DNA from 3 places in the Agrobacterium sp. 22094 genome. Region 3 is predicted to be linked to each of the others. Evidence: predicted binding sites of a transcription regulator. Region 3 holds the regulator's gene; each other region holds the start of a gene.

Region 1 (5,885 bases), 700 kb from region 3:
TGCAGGAAGGCCTCGAACGATGGACGCCAGACATCCATCTCATGGCCGAGGCCCTTATATTCCACATAGTCGTGTTTGATCTTCCTGTCGTCGAGGATGGTTTTCAGCCCGGCGATGTCCTTGCCGGTGACCTGATCTTCCGTGCCGACGGTGACGGTGAAATTGCGCAGGCTCTCGTTGATTTTCTCCGGCGTACTGAGCGCGGCTTCAATGGCCTTGTTGGGCACCGTGGTGGTGGAAACGCCACTGAAGTTCGCAATCCAGCCAAATGTGCCGAGATGGGTCAGACCCGAGACGAGCGCTTGATAGCCGCCTTGCGACAGGCCGACGATCGCCCGCCCATCCGCATCGTCTCGCACGCGGTAATGCGCCTTCATATAGGGGATAAGGTCTTCTACCAGTTCGCGATCAATGGCGTCGGCATTGATAGGGTAAAAGGTCTTGCGCCGATCGGCGGCGGGGAAGTTTTCCGCAATTGCCTCCGGGATATCCGCTTCGGTATCCGGGATGACGACGATCATTGGCTCGATCTTTTTCTCCGCCAGCAGATTGTCGAGGATCTGCGGCGCGCGACCCTGCGCCACCCACGAGTCCACCGTGTCGCCAAAACCGTGATAGAGATAGAGGACCGGCAGAGGTTCTGACGCATCGCTATAGCCCGGCGGCGTATAGACATAGGTCTGGCGCTGCGATTTCAGTGCTTTTGATGAGATCGTCACTCGGCGCAACTCGCCATGGGGCACATCGCGGATATCGAGAACGCTCCCCGGCACGAGAACCAGGCTGGTGTTCACCTGACGCTGGGGCTTCGGCATATTCGTGCCGGTATCGATGCTGCGGAAGCCATCGATGTTGAAGTAGTACTCATAGAGGTTAGGCTTTAGCGCCTCGGTCTTTACGCTCCACAGACCGTTGTCGGCCTTCTTCATTTCCATCGGCGCACGAGAGCCGAGCACGACAGAGACCGTTTTCGCAGAAGGCGCGAAGAGACGGAAGGTGATGGCGCCGTCCTGTTCGACCGCGGTCACGAATTCATTCAAGGGCCGGTCGGCAGGTGGTGCAGCAGGTGGATCGATTGCCATGGCAGGTCCGCTCACGATGCAGGTGGCGACAAGAATATAGGGCAGAAGTAAACGCAACTCATTCTCCTCCAGTTCAAATACCCCCGGACGGAGACTGGCAGATCAACCTCGAGAGTTCAATGCGTTAGAAGATTCTGATTTACGTGCAGACCTGACCGGCTCGGCGTTGTCCAGCCGCCGATAAAGAATACCAAGCCTCACGAACCTCCAGCGTTCTGGGAGACGTCAAGACTTGTGATAGTCGTTGGGTCTGCTGAGCAAAATGCGAAGAGGCGCCGCAATGAACGGCGCCTCCACGTCGTGTCGTCTTCTTGAGCCTTAGCCAATCATTGCATTGTCGTTTCGCTTGATCGCGATAACGGTCGAACGCGGCAGCTTGCCTTCGCCATCCGGGAAGGGGGCATCCGGATGCTGGATACCGACGAAGTGGGTGCGCTTGTCGGCCGACCATGTCTGGCCTGTTACTTCCGAACCCTTTGGCGCAGTCAGGAAACGCTCGATGCGGCCGGTAACCGGGTCGCCCGCCAGCATCTGGTTGTTGCCCTGACCGGCGAACTGGCCTTCATTGCTGTCTTCGCCATCGGTCTGGATCCAGAGAAGGCCAGTGGAGTCGAACATCATGCCGTCCGGCGAGTTGAACATGTTGCCGGAGTTGATGTTGGAGGAGCCCGCATAGGCGTCCTTATGCACATCCGGATTGCCGGCCATGCAGAAGAGATCCCACTTGAACTTGCCGTCGGCGTGATCGTCATTGGCGGGATACCAGCGAACGATCTGGCCATATTCGTTCTTCTCGCGCGGGTTGGCGGCGTTGATAGCCATGACATCGCCACCGGCATTGGTGCGCATCTTGCCGTCCTTTACTTCGCCGCGGCGGCTGTTGTTGGTCAGCGCGCAATAGGCTTCGATGGCGACGGGGTTGATTGCGACCCATTCCGGGCGATCCATGGTCGTGGCGCCGACCTTCGACGCTGCCTGGCGCGTAAAGACGGAGATTTCGTCCGGTTTCATTCCGGTCGATTCCGGCGTCAGAGCCACCCACTCGCCATTGCCCTCATCGGTAAACTTCGCCACGTAAAGCGTGCCTTCGTCCAAAAGTTTCGTGGTGTCACCGCCTGGCACGTAGATGCCATTGGAGACGAACTTGTAGAGGAACTCGCCACGCTCATCGTCGCCCATGTAAACGACGACGCGGCCATCGCGCGCTACGACCACGGCAGCATTTTCATGCTTGATGCGGCCAAGTGCGGTGCGCTTGATCGGAGTGGAAGAAGCGTTGGACGGATCGATCTCCACGACATAGCCAGCACGACGCGGCTCATTCGGGTGCTTCGACACATCGAAACGTTCGTCGAATTTCTCGTAACCGTAGCGTGTCTCGGCAGCGATGCCGTAGCGCTTGTAGTCATCCGGCATTTTGAAGTTGGCATCGGTGGAGCCGAAATAGCCGTTGAAGTTTTCTTCGCAGGTCAGATAGGTGCCCCAAGGCGTGCGACCGGCGCCGCAATTGTTGAAGGTGCCAAGACAGTCGACACCCTTCGGATCGGCTGCGGTCTTGACGAGATCGGAGCCGGCAGCGGGTCCCGAAAGCTTCATCGGTGTGTTGTGGTGAATACGGCGGTTGAACGGGCTATCGACGACAATCTCCCAGCCATCCTTGCCTTCCGCCACTTCCATGACAGTTACGCCCTGCATGTGCTGAAGGATCTTCACCTCATCCAGATTGGCGGGCATGCCTTTTTCGCGGTGGGGCAGGTTGGTTTCGTTGTTCACATATTCGTGGTTCACGGCAATCAACTGATGACCACCGACCACGAAGAGTTCCATGCCGTCGGTATTCTCGCCGAAGACCTTGTCGGAGTTCTCCAGGCTGACGCCCTTCGCGGGGTCGATATCCGGCACGTTCGGAAAGAGTGGCTGCCCCCACTTGGCAAGCGGTTTCCAGCCGTAACCCTCCGGCACATGAACGGTGTGATCAGTCGCCGCTTGCACCGGCTTGAACGGGAAGCGGGAGGCTGCTTCCTGTGCCTGAGCGGACGTGGACGTCGCGAGATTGCCGAGCGTACCGAGAGCCGCAGCGGCAGACCCAAAGGCGAGCACACCGCCAAGGAAACCGCGGCGCGAAATGGCGGATTCGACGACGCGGTCGAAATCGGTGACGGCTGGGGGCGGATTTTGCAGCTCGTCCCACTCGTCCCAGCTTAGCTTGCTTGTGTCGATATTGGTCATGGCGCTCTCCATTGTCGTCGTTTCGAACAAGTCTAGAGAGGGCAACTAAAGCGGGTTTATCACAGCGATATGACAGACCCGCAGAGACGAAACGTCTCAGGGTTGTATTGGCCCTCCCGTTTAAGTCTCCGCGCTGGGCAGGTGACTGAGCGGCAAAGGGCCTTCAGATTTGACCGTCTGGATGGCAAAATTGCTGCGAATGTCACTGACGCTTGGAAGTTTCAGCAGGCGGTCCACCAGCAACCGTTCATAAGCCGCGAGATCGGGCACGACGACCTGCAAAAGAAAATCAGCCTCGCCGGAGACAAGATGGCATGAAATGACATCTGGCAGCACGGAGACCGCCTCTCTGAAGGCTGCGGCAGAAGCGTCCTGATGGCGCTCGATTTTGACGCTGACGAAAACCGTCAACCCAAGACTGAGACCGGCGCGGTCCAGGCTCGCATGATAACCCCGAATGACGCCCGCCTTCTCCAGCGCACGAATCCGCCGCAGACAGGGGGATGGCGACAATCCAACCTCTCCGGCAAGCTCGACATTGGTCAGACGCGCATCCCGCTGCAGCGCCGTGAGAATTCGGCGGTCAATTGCATCAAGTTTAAGATTTGGCATAAACCACCACGAATCGATCTATTATTGGCATAAACGGTGCTTCAACCTCGTTCCTATTGATATAGTTCGCAAGGACACGCCTCAAGTCCCTGATCTAGTTTGCGCCGACCATTATCTTGAGGCCTGACCATGAGCGAGTTCATTCTGTTCGTCGGCGCGCTGGTCGTCGTCTATCTGTTGCCGGGGCCAGACATGGTGCTTGTCCTGCAAACAGGTGCGAGTGCAGGGCGCGGTCCAGCTATCGCAACAGGCGCGGGTTTGGCGCTTGCAAGAGCCGTCCATGTGGCGTTCGCCGGCTTGGGGCTGGCAGCCTTGTTGACGACGAGCCCCATGGCATTCGAAGTGGTGCGCTTTGTCGGTTCCGCCTATCTTCTCTGGCTTGGTCTGGAGATTCTGAGATCGGAATACAGTGAAGATAACGCGCTTCAGATCAACGGGCCGAAACAACCGTCCTCGCACGGCACGGCACTGTGGCGGGGCTTTCTCACCAATATTCTAAATCCGAAGGCGCTGCTGTTCTGCTCTGTCTTGCTGCCACAGTTCATTGTACCGAGCGAGCAGGGGCTGGGCGTTCAGTTTCTGATGCTGGGAATGACGTTGGTGGTCGTCGGCCTTGCCTTCGACCTGACCTATGCGACCGTCGGCTCGTTGCTGAGCGGCTGGATGTCGAGGCGTCCACTTGCCCAGCGCGCACAGAACTGGACTTTCGCCGCCCTATTGATCGGGTTCTCACTCCGGCTGGCTCTCATGCCTCATCCCTGATGGGAGAGGGAATATCCGGAAACTGACTCACCGTCCTAAATGAAGAAGGGGCAGCGCTTGGCTGCCCCAGGTCTTTAAAGTCTTGTCCAGGTCTGCGACTTGCACAGCACCTTCAACACGCAACCCTTCATGCTGAGAGAGTTGCCCGATACGGTGCCGGAACCGCTGTAGGTCTTGTCGTTGGCAGGATCGGTGATCTCGCCGGCATAGTTGTCGCCGCTTCCCGTCATTTTGCCGATCTGCTTGCCCGCATGTTTTCCGGTCTTCAGCGTCACGCAGAAGGCAGAGCCGCATTTGGCAATCGCTGCGGTCTCGCCGCTTGCCGTCTTCCAGTTGCCTTCGATGGCTTCGGCAGCAAAGGCACTGCTGCTGATCAGAAACGCCAGACCTGCGAGAATCGTCAATTTCTTCATATGGACCTCCCAATCCAAACCAGGCACGACAGCGCGTCATTGCCGTTGGCCTTCGCAACTCCCATGCGAATGCCAATCTCTATAGTTGACGTTCACGTAAAAGGAAACATGGGGCGGGGCCTCGTGACGATTTTTTTGACGGTCTCCACGCAGAAGATTGCTGCACCGAAAAATCGCGAGCTTCTGCCGTGGTTAGCAAAGCGTTTAAATCCATCCGTAAACTTTTCGTAAAATTGCGTGGAAAATCCTTAATTTGCAGGCCTTCCCATATTTAACAAAAATCCAACTTTACCAATCGTTTGGACTTTGTTTGGCCCCCGTTAATCATGGATTTTAAGCGCCCGTTGAAAGCCGTTTGGCATAGTGAGGTCAACAAAGAGCAGGGACAACCTGACGACAGCAGGAGACGAAAAAGCCGCAGAAGACGGCAGCGCTCCCAAGCTGAAAGCTTCCGCAGAGAAGCACCAAAACAGGAAGAATACGGGCAAACAGGGACTAGAAAGATGGCAAGATTTGAAATGCGCGATATCGAGTTGGCAGTTGCCGGTGGACAAAGCCGCGCGGATGTCTTCTGCAATCTCGGCCTGATCTATGCGACAGGCCGGGGATGCCCGGTGGACCTCGTTGCTGCCCATAAGTGGCTGAACATCGCAGCCATCAAGGGTTCGGAAAGAGCAGCCTCGTTGCGCGCCGATCTTGCCCGGAACATGACCAAGGCAGACCTCGCAGCAGCCCTTCGCGCCGCTCGAGATTGGATGACCACACACTAAATTCCAGGACAATTCAA
Region 2 (5,885 bases), 830 kb from region 3:
CGTCCTGAAGTCGGAAGGATCCTCCATTACCGAAGGCATCGGCCAAGGTCGCATCACGGCCAATCTGGAAGGCTTCACACCGGATTTCGCCTATCGGATCTCGGACGCGGAAGCTCTTCCGATCATCTTCGAACTGATCACCAAGGACGGCCTGTGCCTCGGCGGCTCATCGGGCATCAACATTGCCGGCGCAATTCGGCTTGCTCGCGACCTCGGACCCGGGCATACAATCGTCACGATACTTTGTGACTACGGTAACCGTTACCAGTCCAAGCTCTTCAACCCCGACTTCCTGCGCTCCAAGGGGCTACCCCTTCCGGCCTGGTTGACGGAGAAGAAAGAGATTTCGGTTCCGTACGAAACCGTCTGAGGTCAATGCAATATGCCTGTGAATGCCCTGTTTCGTGATGATTTTTATCTTTCAACTTGCGAAGCGGTGGTCACGGCAGTGCATGAAGATGGTGGCATAGAGCTGGATCAGACCTGCTTCTATGCCACGTCCGGCGGCCAGCCCGGCGATACGGGCTTTCTCGAACGGGCCGATGGCTCGAAGATCGAACTCGGCGTAACGCGCCATGGCGCGGACAAGAGCGTCATCATTCACGTGCCCCTGGACGGTCAGCCCTCCCCGGACATCGGCGAAAAGCTGACCCTTCATATCGACTGGCAGCGACGCTACAAGCTGATGCGGATGCACACCGCCTGTCATCTCCTATCGGTGGTCTGCTCCTGGCCGATCACCGGTGCTGCCGTTGGCGAGGATGAATCGCGGGTGGATTTCGATATGTCGGAGACGATCGACAAGGATGCGATCACCGCCAAGCTGATGGAACTGGTCGAGCAGAATCACCCCATCTACCTGCAATGGATCACCGACGAGGAGCTGGCGGCCAATCCTGGCATCGTCAAGTCCAAGCATGTCCGGCCGCCCGTCGGGCTTGGCCGTGTCAGCCTCGTCTGCATCGGCGAGAATTCTTCGGTTGACAGTCAGCCCTGCGGCGGCACTCATGTGTCGGAAACGCAGGAAGTCGGCGAGATTTACATCGCCAAGATCGAAAAGAAAGGCAAGGAAAACCGCCGTTTCCGCATTCGCTTCGGCAAACCCGCCGACGCCGCCTGATTTCTGGGAGAAACATCGTGAGCACCGATAAAAGCCGTTTCGTCGTTTCGGCGGATTGGGTCGAGCAGCAGCTTGGAACACCGCACTTCCGCATCGTCGATGCGTCCTGGTATCTGCCGGCACATAAACGCGACGGAAAGCAGGAATATGCCAGCGGCCACATTCCAGGCGCCGTCTTCTTCGATCAGGACGCAATTGCCGATCATGATACGGGCCTTCCGCACTCCCTGCCCTCCCCGGATTTTTTTGCCGAGGAAGTCGGCAAGCTTGGGATTACCGACACCGATACGATCGTGGTTTATGATGGTCCCGGCTTCTTCTCCGCGCCGCGCGTCTGGTGGATGCTGCGCGTCATGGGTGCTGAAACGGTTTATGTGCTGGATGGCGGCCTTGACGGCTGGAAGGCTGCCGGCAAACCGCTCGAGACGGAAGCTCCGCAGATCGAGCCGGCAGAGTTTCACGCCGAGTTCAAAGCGAACCGTGTGATCTCGTTCTCCGATATGCGCGCTGTCGTCGAGACAGGCGAAAAGCAGGTGGCGGATGCCAGAGGCGCTGGCCGCTTTACCGGAGACGAGGCCGAACCCCGCGCCGGCATGCGGTCCGGCCATATGCCTGGTGCCCGCAGTCTGCCTGCCACTGCCTTTTCGGAAAACGGCCACTTCAAGGATCTGCCAACCATCCGCAAGATGATTGCAGAGGCCGGCATCGATCTGTCCAAGCCGGTTGTCACCAGTTGCGGCTCCGGCGTGACGGCCGCCGTTGTGACGCTGGCGCTCGAGTCGCTCGGCCATTCGGACAATTCGCTTTATGACGGCTCATGGTCGGAGTGGGGATCGAAAGAGGACACGGCGATCGTGACTGGCCCTGCGGACCCCCTGCAGACGGAGCCACACGGTCCGCTCAAAGCCCATGTCACACAGCTTGAAATGACATCGGCGCCAAAGGTCAGTCTGGCGGTGCCGGTCAATATCCAGACGGCGATCATGCGAACGCATGACATCCCACTGCATTTCTATCGCTATCTCTACTGGCGCGTCGGCAAGCGCTGGCACTGGCAAAAGCGCATGCGCATGAGCGATGCCGAGCTTACCGCCGTGCTGCGCGACCCAAAGAACTGCGTAACAGTGCTCTATCTCAACGGTTCGCCGGCTGGCTTCTTCGAGTTCAACAGAGGCAATGACGACGTCACAGAACTATCCTACTTCGGTCTGATGGAAGAGGCGATCGGCGCTGGTGTCGGAAAATGGTTCCTGCTTCAGGCGCTTTACTCGATCTGGCAGGACAACCCCAAGAAGGTCACCGTCTCCACCAATACGCTGGACCACCCGCGCGCCTTGCAGCTCTACCAGATGATGGGCTTCTCCCCCGTCAGCACCTATGAAGCCTGGGTGGAGCCACTGACCGACAGCGAATATCTCGAAATTTCGCGCCGCGGCTGAACGGCCGGGCTGGCGTCCGCCTCTCCTGGATCGGATGAGGCGGGCTCATTAAGCGTGGCATTACTTCGCCTTCGCTGTACGAGATCGCCCCTCAGCTCTTAAAGCTCTTGGCCGAGATTGACGGCGGTCGGGATTTCTTTCGCAGGCGCGTCTCCGCGGTCGCCATTGGTCGCGAGAAGATGGGCAGCGATCAACTCGCCGTGAAACCTTGCAAGCTCATAGCAATAGGTGATCTCGCGCCGTTCCTCGGACCAGTAGGCATCCGGCCGCCCGCAGCTTCTGGCCGTCAGCTTTACCGTGCCCTTGAGCTCATAAGCACTAAATTCGCGGGCGATGAGATCGAGAACCTTCGATTCCTTCACCATCGTCGCATAGATATCCAGAAACGGATCGCGCGCGGGCTCATATCGTATGTCGAATTTCGTCGTGCCCGGCGTCTTCACATGGGATTTGAGTAAGTCGCTCCAGCGCGCCACGGTCTGCGGATAGGCCACTTCGCAGGCCTTCCACTCATCCTTTGGCAGCCCCATCAATTCTGCAAGATCGCCGTAGCCCTCGTTGTCCTTGCCGACCATGAGGCACGCCATCTGACGGTCGCGGGCGACATTCGGGACAAGAACGCTATAGAGCGGCGCATTATGCTCGGGAAGCTCTCCTGAGCTACGCGCGAGATACCAGCTATCGGTTGCATTGACGATGGCCGTATCCAGCCACTCCTGGTTGGCTTCCAGCATGATCGTGCCAGCAAGCTGGTCTGCGGTATTGCGACCGTCGTCCGCATCGGGAAGGCCGAAATCGGAGATCAGCATCTTGGCGGCTTCGTGATAGACGCCGAATACGGCATTGCCGATGACGAAGTTGACCGTCTGCTGCAACTGCTCGTCGGAAAGATCGTCCAGTGCGGGCGCAACCTGCGCATGCGCAGACGGCAAGGCGGACACTAAAAAAGCGACCGAAAGAACGGTTCGAAACCTTCGCAGCATTGACGTCAACTTTCCAGAACGAGGACGCAGCATAGATCGCTAAACAGAACGGTCCACGCAATGGGTTGGTTTCGCTTACCGACAAGAAACGGGTGGATAGAGATTTGTTTGGCAGCCATAGCGACAAAGAAGCAACTGAACGAGGTCGCAAGGAGCCAACATGACCGCCATCCTATTCACCGCATTGCCCAAAGACCATGTCGACGCCATCAGGCTTGGAGAACGAGATTCGAACGGCCAAGTGCCTGAACGAATGATCGCCTCAGCAGATCTGCCCTGCCGCGCCTGTCTCGGTCTGATCAAGAGTGGCGAGTCGGCCCTGCTAATCTCCTACCGGCCCTTTCGTCATCTGCAGCCTTACGCCGAGACCGGGCCGATTTTCATTCATGCGGAAGACTGCGGGTCTTGTGATTCCGCACAGGTACCACCTCCAATGCTGAACAGTTCGGACTACATTGTCCGGGGCTACGATGCGGGTGACCGCATCGTCTACGGCACGGGTGCGGTCACACCCACGGCCGAAATCGTGTCGCGCGCGCAGGAACTGCTTGAAAGGCCGGACATCGCCTATGTGCATGTACGCTCGGCACGCAACAACTGCTTTCAGTGCCGCATCGACAGAGCATGAGGCAGGACGAGGCCGGTGTGGGATACATTAAATTTCGCTCATGCGACCGTCGGGATGGGTTGCGTCATACACGCGTCATTTTGCTGGTAGACTCCTCAGCAATTCGTTTTACCTTGTCGCCGTTGAGACAGGTCATCGTATTTTGAGATCAGGAGTTTCCATGTCTTCCCTTATCGGCCTTCACCCTATCACGCGCCGTTCGCTTCTCAGCGGCATTGCGGCTTCGTCCGCCTTCGTCATGCTGCATCCTTTTGCGGCGCGTGCTGCGGGCAACCAGGCGCATCTGCGCATAATGGAAACCACCGATATCCACGTCCACGTCTTCCCTTACGACTACTATGCCGACAAGCCGAACGACACGCTGGGTCTGGCGCGCACGGCATCGCTGATCGATGCCGTGCGCGCCGAAGCCGGCAACTCCATGCTGGTCGATAATGGCGACTTTCTTCAGGGCAACCCGCTTGGCGATTACATCGCCTATGAGCGCGGCATGAAAGCGGGCGACAAGCACCCGGTCATCAATGCCATGAACGTGCTCGGTTATGATTGCGGCACACTTGGCAATCACGAGTTCAATTACGGCCTCGATTTCATGTTCAACACGCTGGGCGGGGCGAAATTCCCCTATGTCTGCGCCAACTTGACCAAGGGTCAACTGGCGTCCGACCCGAAGCAGGACGAGCTCTACTTCAAGCCCTATGTAATCCTGGAAAAGCAGATCCGCGATGGGTCCGGCGCGACAAGCCCGATCAAGGTCGGCATCATCGGCTTTGTACCGCCGCAGATCATGATGTGGGATGCGAAGAACCTTGAAGGCAAGGCGCAGACGCGCGACATCGTCGATGCTGCAAAGGCCTGGGTGCCGGTGATGAAGGAACAGGGCGCCGATATCGTCATTGCGCTTTCCCACTCCGGTATCGAGGGCAAAGGCCAGAGCGAGCGTATGGAAAATGCGTCCCTTTATCTCGCAGGCGTTCAAGGGATCGATGCGGTCTTTACCGGTCACCAGCATCTGGTCTTCCCCGGCCCGAAGACATGGGATGGCATCGAGGGCGCCGATCCCGTCAAGGGCACGCTGATGGGCAAGCCCGCCGTCATGGCGGGCTTCTGGGGCTCGCATATGGGCCTCATCGATCTCCTGCTCGAAAAGGACGGCAAGAGCTGGAAGATCGTCGACTTCACCTCGGAAGCCCGTCCCATCTACCACCGCGACGACAACCGCAAGATCGTGGCCGATGTGAAGGACAAGCCCGAGGTGATCGAAGCGGTCAAGACTGATCACGAGGGAGCACTCGCCTATGTGCGTCGTCCCGTCGGCAAGAGCTCTGCGCCGCTCTATTCCTATTTCGCGCTGGTGGCGGACGATCCGTCCGTACAGATCGTCTCCAATGCACAGACCTGGTACATCAAGGATATGCTGAAGGAAGGCCAGTACAAGGACCTGCCGGTACTTTCCGCAGCCGCGCCCTTCAAGTCTGGCGGTCGTGGCGGCGCCGACTATTATACGGATGTCCCTGCCGGTGACATTGCGATCAAGAATGTCGCCGACTTGTATCTTTATCCAAACACGGTGCAGGCCGTCCTCATCAACGGCGCACAGGTCAAGGACTGGCTGGAAATGTCGGCTGGCATGTTCAACACCGTCAAGGCCGGTTCCAAGGACGCTCCCCTGCTGAGCAGCGACTTCCCGTCCTACAATTTCGACGTGATTGATG
Region 3 (5,885 bases):
GCGACAGCACGTTCGGCGTCATGGCAGAGCATGATCTCGCCGCCATTGTTGCGGGCCCAGTTGAGGTACTTGTCGAGCGGCTCCGAACCCATGGGCACGGCCATGTTCATCTTGTAGCCGAAGCGGGCGGAGCCCTCGACCAGCGAATGCAGCACATTGTTGCCGTCACCCGTCCAGGCGATGGTCTTGCCCTTCACCGGGCCGCGATGCTCTTCGAAGGTCATGATATCGGCCATGATCTGGCACGGGTGCGTCTCGTCCGTCAGGCCGTTGATAACCGGAACGGTGGCGTGTTCGGCAAGTTCCAGCAGGCGGGAATGATCGGTCGTGCGGATCATGATGGCATCGACATAGCGCGACAGGACCTTGGCGGTATCGCCAATGGTTTCGGCGCGGCCGAGCTGCATTTCGGTGCCGGAGAGAAACAGCGTTTCACCGCCAAGCTGGCGCATGCCGACATCGAACGACACGCGGGTGCGCGTCGACGGCTTTTCGAAGATCATCGCCAGCATCTTGCCAGCCAGCGGCTTTTCCGCCGTTCCGTTCTTCGTTGCGATCTTGCGGCTCTTGGCGTCTTCAAGAATGAGCCGCAGGTCTTCCGAGCCGACGGCCGAAAGATCGAGGAAATGCTTTGCCATTTTAATTCAGTCCCATCAATGCGGGCCACCCTTTACGCCGGCCCTGATGCGCCTCGTCAGGCGCTCTTTGCCAGTTTGGTGGTGAGTGCTTCGGCAGCCTTCTCGACGCGCGCAAGCCCATCACGCGCCTCTTCTGCCGTAACCACGAGCGGCGGCAGCAGACGGATGACGTTATCGCCTGCCGGAACGGCAAGAAGATGCTCCGCGCGCATGGCCTGGAGCAGATCGCCGGATGGAACCCGCGCCTTGATGCCGAGCAGCAAACCTTCGCCACGGATTTCCTCGATCACATCCGGATAACGGTCCTTCAGCGACGCCAGTCCCTGGCGGAAGATCAGCGCGACATCGCGCACATGCTCGATAAAGCCATCGGCCAGAACGATATCCAGCACGGCGTTGCCGGCCGCCATGGCCAGCGGATTGCCGCCATAGGTCGTGCCATGCGAGCCCGCCGTCATGCCGGACGCGGCTTCTGCCGTTGCAAGGCATGCCCCGAAGGGGAAGCCACCGCCAATGCCCTTGGCAACGGCCATGATATCAGGCGCGACGCCTGAGCGTTCATAGGCGAAGAACTTGCCGGTACGGCCAACGCCGGTCTGCACTTCGTCGAAGATCAAAAGCAAGCCGTGCTCTTCGCAGAGCGCACGCAGCGTGCGCAGGAAATCAGGCTGAACGACACGGATACCGCCTTCGCCCTGGATCGGCTCGATCAGAAGGGCAGCCGTTTCCGGAACGATCGCCGCCTTCAGCGCTTCGAGATCGCCGAATGGCACCTGGTCGAAGCCTTCCACCTTGGGGCCGAAGCCCTCGAGATATTTGGCCTGGCCGCCAGCCGCGATGGTGGCGAGTGTGCGGCCATGGAATGCACCTTCGAAGGTGATGATGCGGAATTTTTCCGGATGGCCGTGCGTGTACTGATAACGGCGTGCCGTCTTGATGGCGCATTCCAGCGCTTCCGCACCGGAGTTTGTGAAGAACACCTTGTCGGCGAATGTTGCATCCGTCAGCCGCTTTGCCAGCACTTCCTGGCCTGCAACCTCATAGAGGTTGGACAGGTGCCAGACCTTCTCGACCTGTGCCTTGAGGGATTCAACCATATGGGGATGGCTATGGCCGACCGAGGTCACCGCAACGCCTGCACCGAAATCGAGATATCGCTCGCCGCTTTCCGTGATCAGCCAAACGCCCTCGCCTCGTTCGAAGCGCAGGGGGGCTTTGGAAAACGTATCGAACAACGGCCCGGATTTGGGGGCAGTTTCGGCCATGGCGACATCACTCCTTACGTCAAGTCGGGACAGACGACTGTCAATAGGGCTCGCGGGTTATCCCTGCCCTGAAAATCAAAAATGCCGCCTCGCGGCGGCCTGCATGCTGTCTTCATTGCGAGAGCACTATTGTCACTTCCCCGCCTAATGTCAACAAATCTCGGCACTTCCGGGCATTTACAAGCCTTGGTAGGTGCTTGCCGCGCAGGCCCGAGGTGTTGCCTTTCTGACTCACAGGGGAAGCAAGTTGGGGAAAACCGGAAAATCGATTCCAGATGATTCCTGCGACTCTTGTCACGGAGTCAACCGACGATTAGGTTAACCGTCAATTACTAGACTGCAATGCGGCGGAACTAGTCACCTACAATCTGGCGAATGGCCTGCGCGTGGTTCACTCCATGGCATAGTAGGTGGATTCTGCCCGAAAACAACGCGACGAGCGGAGAAGCGGCATGAACTGGACGGACGAACGAGTAGAAAAGCTCAAGAGATTATGGTCCGAAGGGCTTAGCGCAAGCCAGATCGCAGCACAACTAGGCGGTGTGAGCCGCAATGCCGTCATCGGCAAGGTTCACCGCCTCAACCTGCCAGGTCGCGCCAAGGCCGGCGGCACGGTCGCCACGTCGCGTCCTGCGCCCAAGCGTCCCGCAGCAGCGCCGCGTCCGGCAAGCTATGCGGCTCCGGCCCGCGCTGCGACCAGCCGTCCAGCACCGGCCCGTAGCTCTGGTGCCCTCGCTTTCAAGGAAGACATGGACATCGACACCGTCGAGCCCATGGAATATGTTCGTTCTTCCAACAATGTCGTTATCCCGATCTCGCGTCGCCTGACGCTGACGGAACTGACCGAGCGTACCTGCAAATGGCCGGTCGGCGACCCGCTCAAGGACGACTTCCATTTCTGCGGCTGCGAGGCGTCTGAAGCCTCGCCCTACTGCAAGTTCCACGCGAAGATGGCCTACCAGCCGGTCAGCGAACGCCGCAAGGCGTAAGGTCTGTCTCAGAACCAATTCAGAAAGCGGGCTTCGGTCCGCTTTTTTATTGGGCAGTCTCCAGCTTTGCCAAATAATCCAAGCTTGCCTGCAGCAATAATCGCGCCCAGACTATCATCATGGACGCGATCGACACACTGCACGACTATATCTCGGCGCTATGGGCCAGGGCCGTCGACACGCCCTTCCCGCCAATCCCGCGCAGCACCCGTGGCGACGGAACCGTTTACGTCGAATGGCGACGCGGCAGCTACTGGCTGATCTGCGAGGAGCGCGGAGAGGAATATTGGCGTCGGGAAGCCACGGACATGGACGATGCCGCCTTCCAGTTGATGTCGATCGTGACGGGAGAAGTGGTGCGCGATCGCGAGCTTGCGGTTCGGGAAAAAGCGCGCCGCCAGTCGACCGGCCCGGACGACTATTCGCGCTGGAACTGGATGTACCAGGAGATCGAACTGATGAGCGCGATCAAGGAGAGTTATGGTGCTCGAACCCGAGCCAATTATGCCGAGGTGCTGACGCGCAGCCCGTTGTCGAGGGACGAGATAGACGCCGCGCGATATCCCATTCCGTCAACATTGATTTGACGCCGGGAAGCCACGGGCTGTCCGCTCTGACGCCGCAAGAATAGGAGCGCTTGTACCTTCAAGCAAAGCGCTCCCGAAGCCGATCAGGCTTCCATGGAATAGCCGGCACCGCGAACGGTGCGGATGACATCCTGCATGCTGGAGAAATTCAGCGCCTTACGCAGACGACCGACATGGACGTCCACCGTGCGCTCATCCACATAGATATCGTGACCCCAGACACCATCGAGAAGCTGGGAACGGGAAAACACACGACCAGGCGAGGTCATGAGGAATTCCAGCAGACGGAATTCGGTCGGCCCGAGACGGACTTCGCGGCTCTTGCGATGGACGCGATGCGTCTCACGGTCAAGTTCGATATCGCCGCATTTCAGCACCGAGGACAGGACCTCCGGCTTGGCGCGGCGCAGCATCGCCTTGACGCGTGCCATCAGTTCCGGCGTGGAGAAGGGCTTCACGACATAGTCGTCCGCGCCCGTCGCCAGGCCCCGAACCCGTTCGCTTTCCTCGCCGCGCGCCGTCAGCATGATGATCGGCAGACGCTCGGTTTCCGGACGCATGCGCAGGCGACGGCAAAGCTCGATGCCGGAGACGCCCGGCAGCATCCAGTCGAGGATCAAAAGATCCGGCGTGCGCTCCTGAAGGCGGATTTCCGCCTCGTCGCCACGCGGAATGGTGTCCACGTCATAGCCTTCGGATTCGAGATTGTAACGGAGGAGGACGCTCAGCGCCTCCTCGTCTTCGACAACGGCGATTTTTGGCACCATGGCTCCAGATCCTATCTGTCGCTTACTCGGTCACAGCGCCGAGCGTGTTGGAACTATCGTCCTTCGGACGCTCACCTTCCGGCTGGCTGCCAGTGGTCATGTAGTAGATGGTCTCGGCGATGTTGGTGGCGTGGTCGCCGACACGCTCGATGTTCTTGGCACAGAACAGAAGATGCGTGCAGGTGGTGATGTTGCGCGGATCTTCCATCATGTAGGTCAAAAGCTCGCGGAAGAGCGAGGTGTACATGGCGTCGATTTCCTCGTCGCGCTCGCGGATGGCCTGGGCCTTTTCCGCCGATCGCGTGGAGTAGACGTCCAGCACTTCCTTCAACTGCACAAGCGCCAGTTCCGACAGATGCTCAAGGCCACGTGCCAGTTTGCGCGGAACGCCGGTGCCGGCAACAGCGATGACGCGCTTAGCGGTGTTCTTGCCCAGATCGCCGACGCGCTCCAGGTCTGCGGCAATGCGCAACGAACCAATGATTTCGCGAAGGTCTGCTGCCATCGGCTGGCGCTTGGCAATGGTGACGATCGCCTTGTCGCCGATTTCGCGCTCGGCGTGATCGAGGATCGTATCGTCCGAGATAACCTTTTGCGCCAAGGCTGCATCGGAATTGACGAGCGCACGCACGGCATCGGCGCACATCTGCTCGGCCAGGCCGCCCATTTCGGCGATCCGGCGGCTGAGGAACTTCAGCTCCTCATCATAGGCGGACATGATGTGGGAATGTGTCGACATGTTCGTAGTCTCCAGTTTCGAAACGCCCTGTCGCAAGCCTTTTTAGTGGCTCGAGCGACAGACGCGGTGGAATGTGCAAGCAGCAACAGGATCAGCCGAAACGACCCATGATATAGTCCTGGGTGCGCTGGTCATCCGGGTTGGTGAACATCTTGTCCGTATCGTTCTCCTCAACCAGGTGGCCGAGGTGGAACATGGCGGTACGCTGCGAAACGCGAGCGGCCTGCTGCATCGAGTGTGTCACGATGACGATGGTGTAGTTGGCACGAAGCTCGTGGATCAACTCTTCCACCTTGGCGGTCGCGATCGGGTCAAGCGCCGAGCATGGCTCATCCATGAGGATGACTTCCGGTGAAACGGCGATGGCACGTGCGATGCACAGGCGCTGCTGCTGGCCGCCGGACAGACCCGTGCCGGATTCTTGCAGGCGGTCCTTCGCTTCGTTCCAAAGACCTGCCTTCTGCAGGGCGGACTCGACGATCTGGTCCATATCCGCCTTGTTGCGGGCAAGACCGTGGATGCGCGGGCCGTAGGCAATGTTTTCGTAGATCGACTTCGGGAATGGGTTCGGCTTCTGGAACACCATGCCGACGCGAGCGCGAAGCTCGACGACATCGATGGCAGAATCGTAGATATCCTCACCATCGAGCGTAATCTCGCCGGTGACGCGGCAGCCATCGATTGTGTCGTTCATGCGGTTCAGCGTGCGCAGAAAGGTGGATTTGCCACAGCCCGAGGGGCCGATGAGAGCCGTCACCGTGTTTTCGCGAACGTTGAGCTTCACATCGTAAAGGGCGCGCTTCTCACCGTAATATACGGAGACGTCCTTGCCGATCATCTTATAGGAAACTTCATTCATTTTCTTGTCCAGCGCCTTTTCAACTGCTGCTTCCGACAACA

The links. The regulator PhoB, encoded in region 3, activates phosphate uptake and scavenging genes when phosphate is short. The targets are predictions, from matches to a motif close to TGTCATNNANCTGTCAT.
Region 1: ACTJK5_RS07585 (PhoX family protein) is a predicted target of PhoB. The motif match lies at 3,370-3,386, and genes of this name have one in related genera.
Region 2: ACTJK5_RS06885 (bifunctional 2',3'-cyclic-nucleotide 2'-phosphodiesterase/3'-nucleotidase) is a predicted target of PhoB. The motif match lies at 4,233-4,249, and genes of this name have one in related genera.

What each region holds. Positions count from the first base shown of each region.
Region 1 is NZ_JBQEPX010000001.1:1,566,933-1,572,817, reverse strand. Features, by position in the region: gene ACTJK5_RS07590 (esterase) at 1-1,139, opposite strand, end outside; gene ACTJK5_RS07585 (PhoX family protein) at 1,401-3,311, opposite strand; gene ACTJK5_RS07580 (Lrp/AsnC family transcriptional regulator) at 3,432-3,923, opposite strand; gene ACTJK5_RS07575 (LysE family translocator) at 4,053-4,685, shown strand; gene ACTJK5_RS07570 (DUF2147 domain-containing protein) at 4,760-5,098, opposite strand; gene ACTJK5_RS07565 (sel1 repeat family protein) at 5,602-5,868, shown strand.
Region 2 is NZ_JBQEPX010000001.1:1,427,801-1,433,685, forward strand. Features, by position in the region: gene ACTJK5_RS06860 (cysteine synthase A) at 1-370, shown strand, start outside; gene ACTJK5_RS06865 (alanyl-tRNA editing protein) at 383-1,120, shown strand; gene sseA (3-mercaptopyruvate sulfurtransferase) at 1,138-2,559, shown strand; gene ACTJK5_RS06875 (DUF4344 domain-containing metallopeptidase) at 2,658-3,500, opposite strand; gene ACTJK5_RS06880 (DUF1203 domain-containing protein) at 3,703-4,170, shown strand; gene ACTJK5_RS06885 (bifunctional 2',3'-cyclic-nucleotide 2'-phosphodiesterase/3'-nucleotidase) at 4,331-5,885, shown strand, end outside.
Region 3 is NZ_JBQEPX010000001.1:2,262,441-2,268,325, forward strand. Features, by position in the region: gene argF (ornithine carbamoyltransferase) at 1-644, opposite strand, end outside; gene ACTJK5_RS11065 (aspartate aminotransferase family protein) at 695-1,903, opposite strand; gene ACTJK5_RS11070 (GcrA family cell cycle regulator) at 2,356-2,892, shown strand; gene ACTJK5_RS11075 (hypothetical protein) at 3,012-3,479, shown strand; gene phoB (phosphate regulon transcriptional regulator PhoB) at 3,563-4,246, opposite strand; gene phoU (phosphate signaling complex protein PhoU) at 4,269-4,985, opposite strand; gene pstB (phosphate ABC transporter ATP-binding protein PstB) at 5,077-5,885, opposite strand, start outside.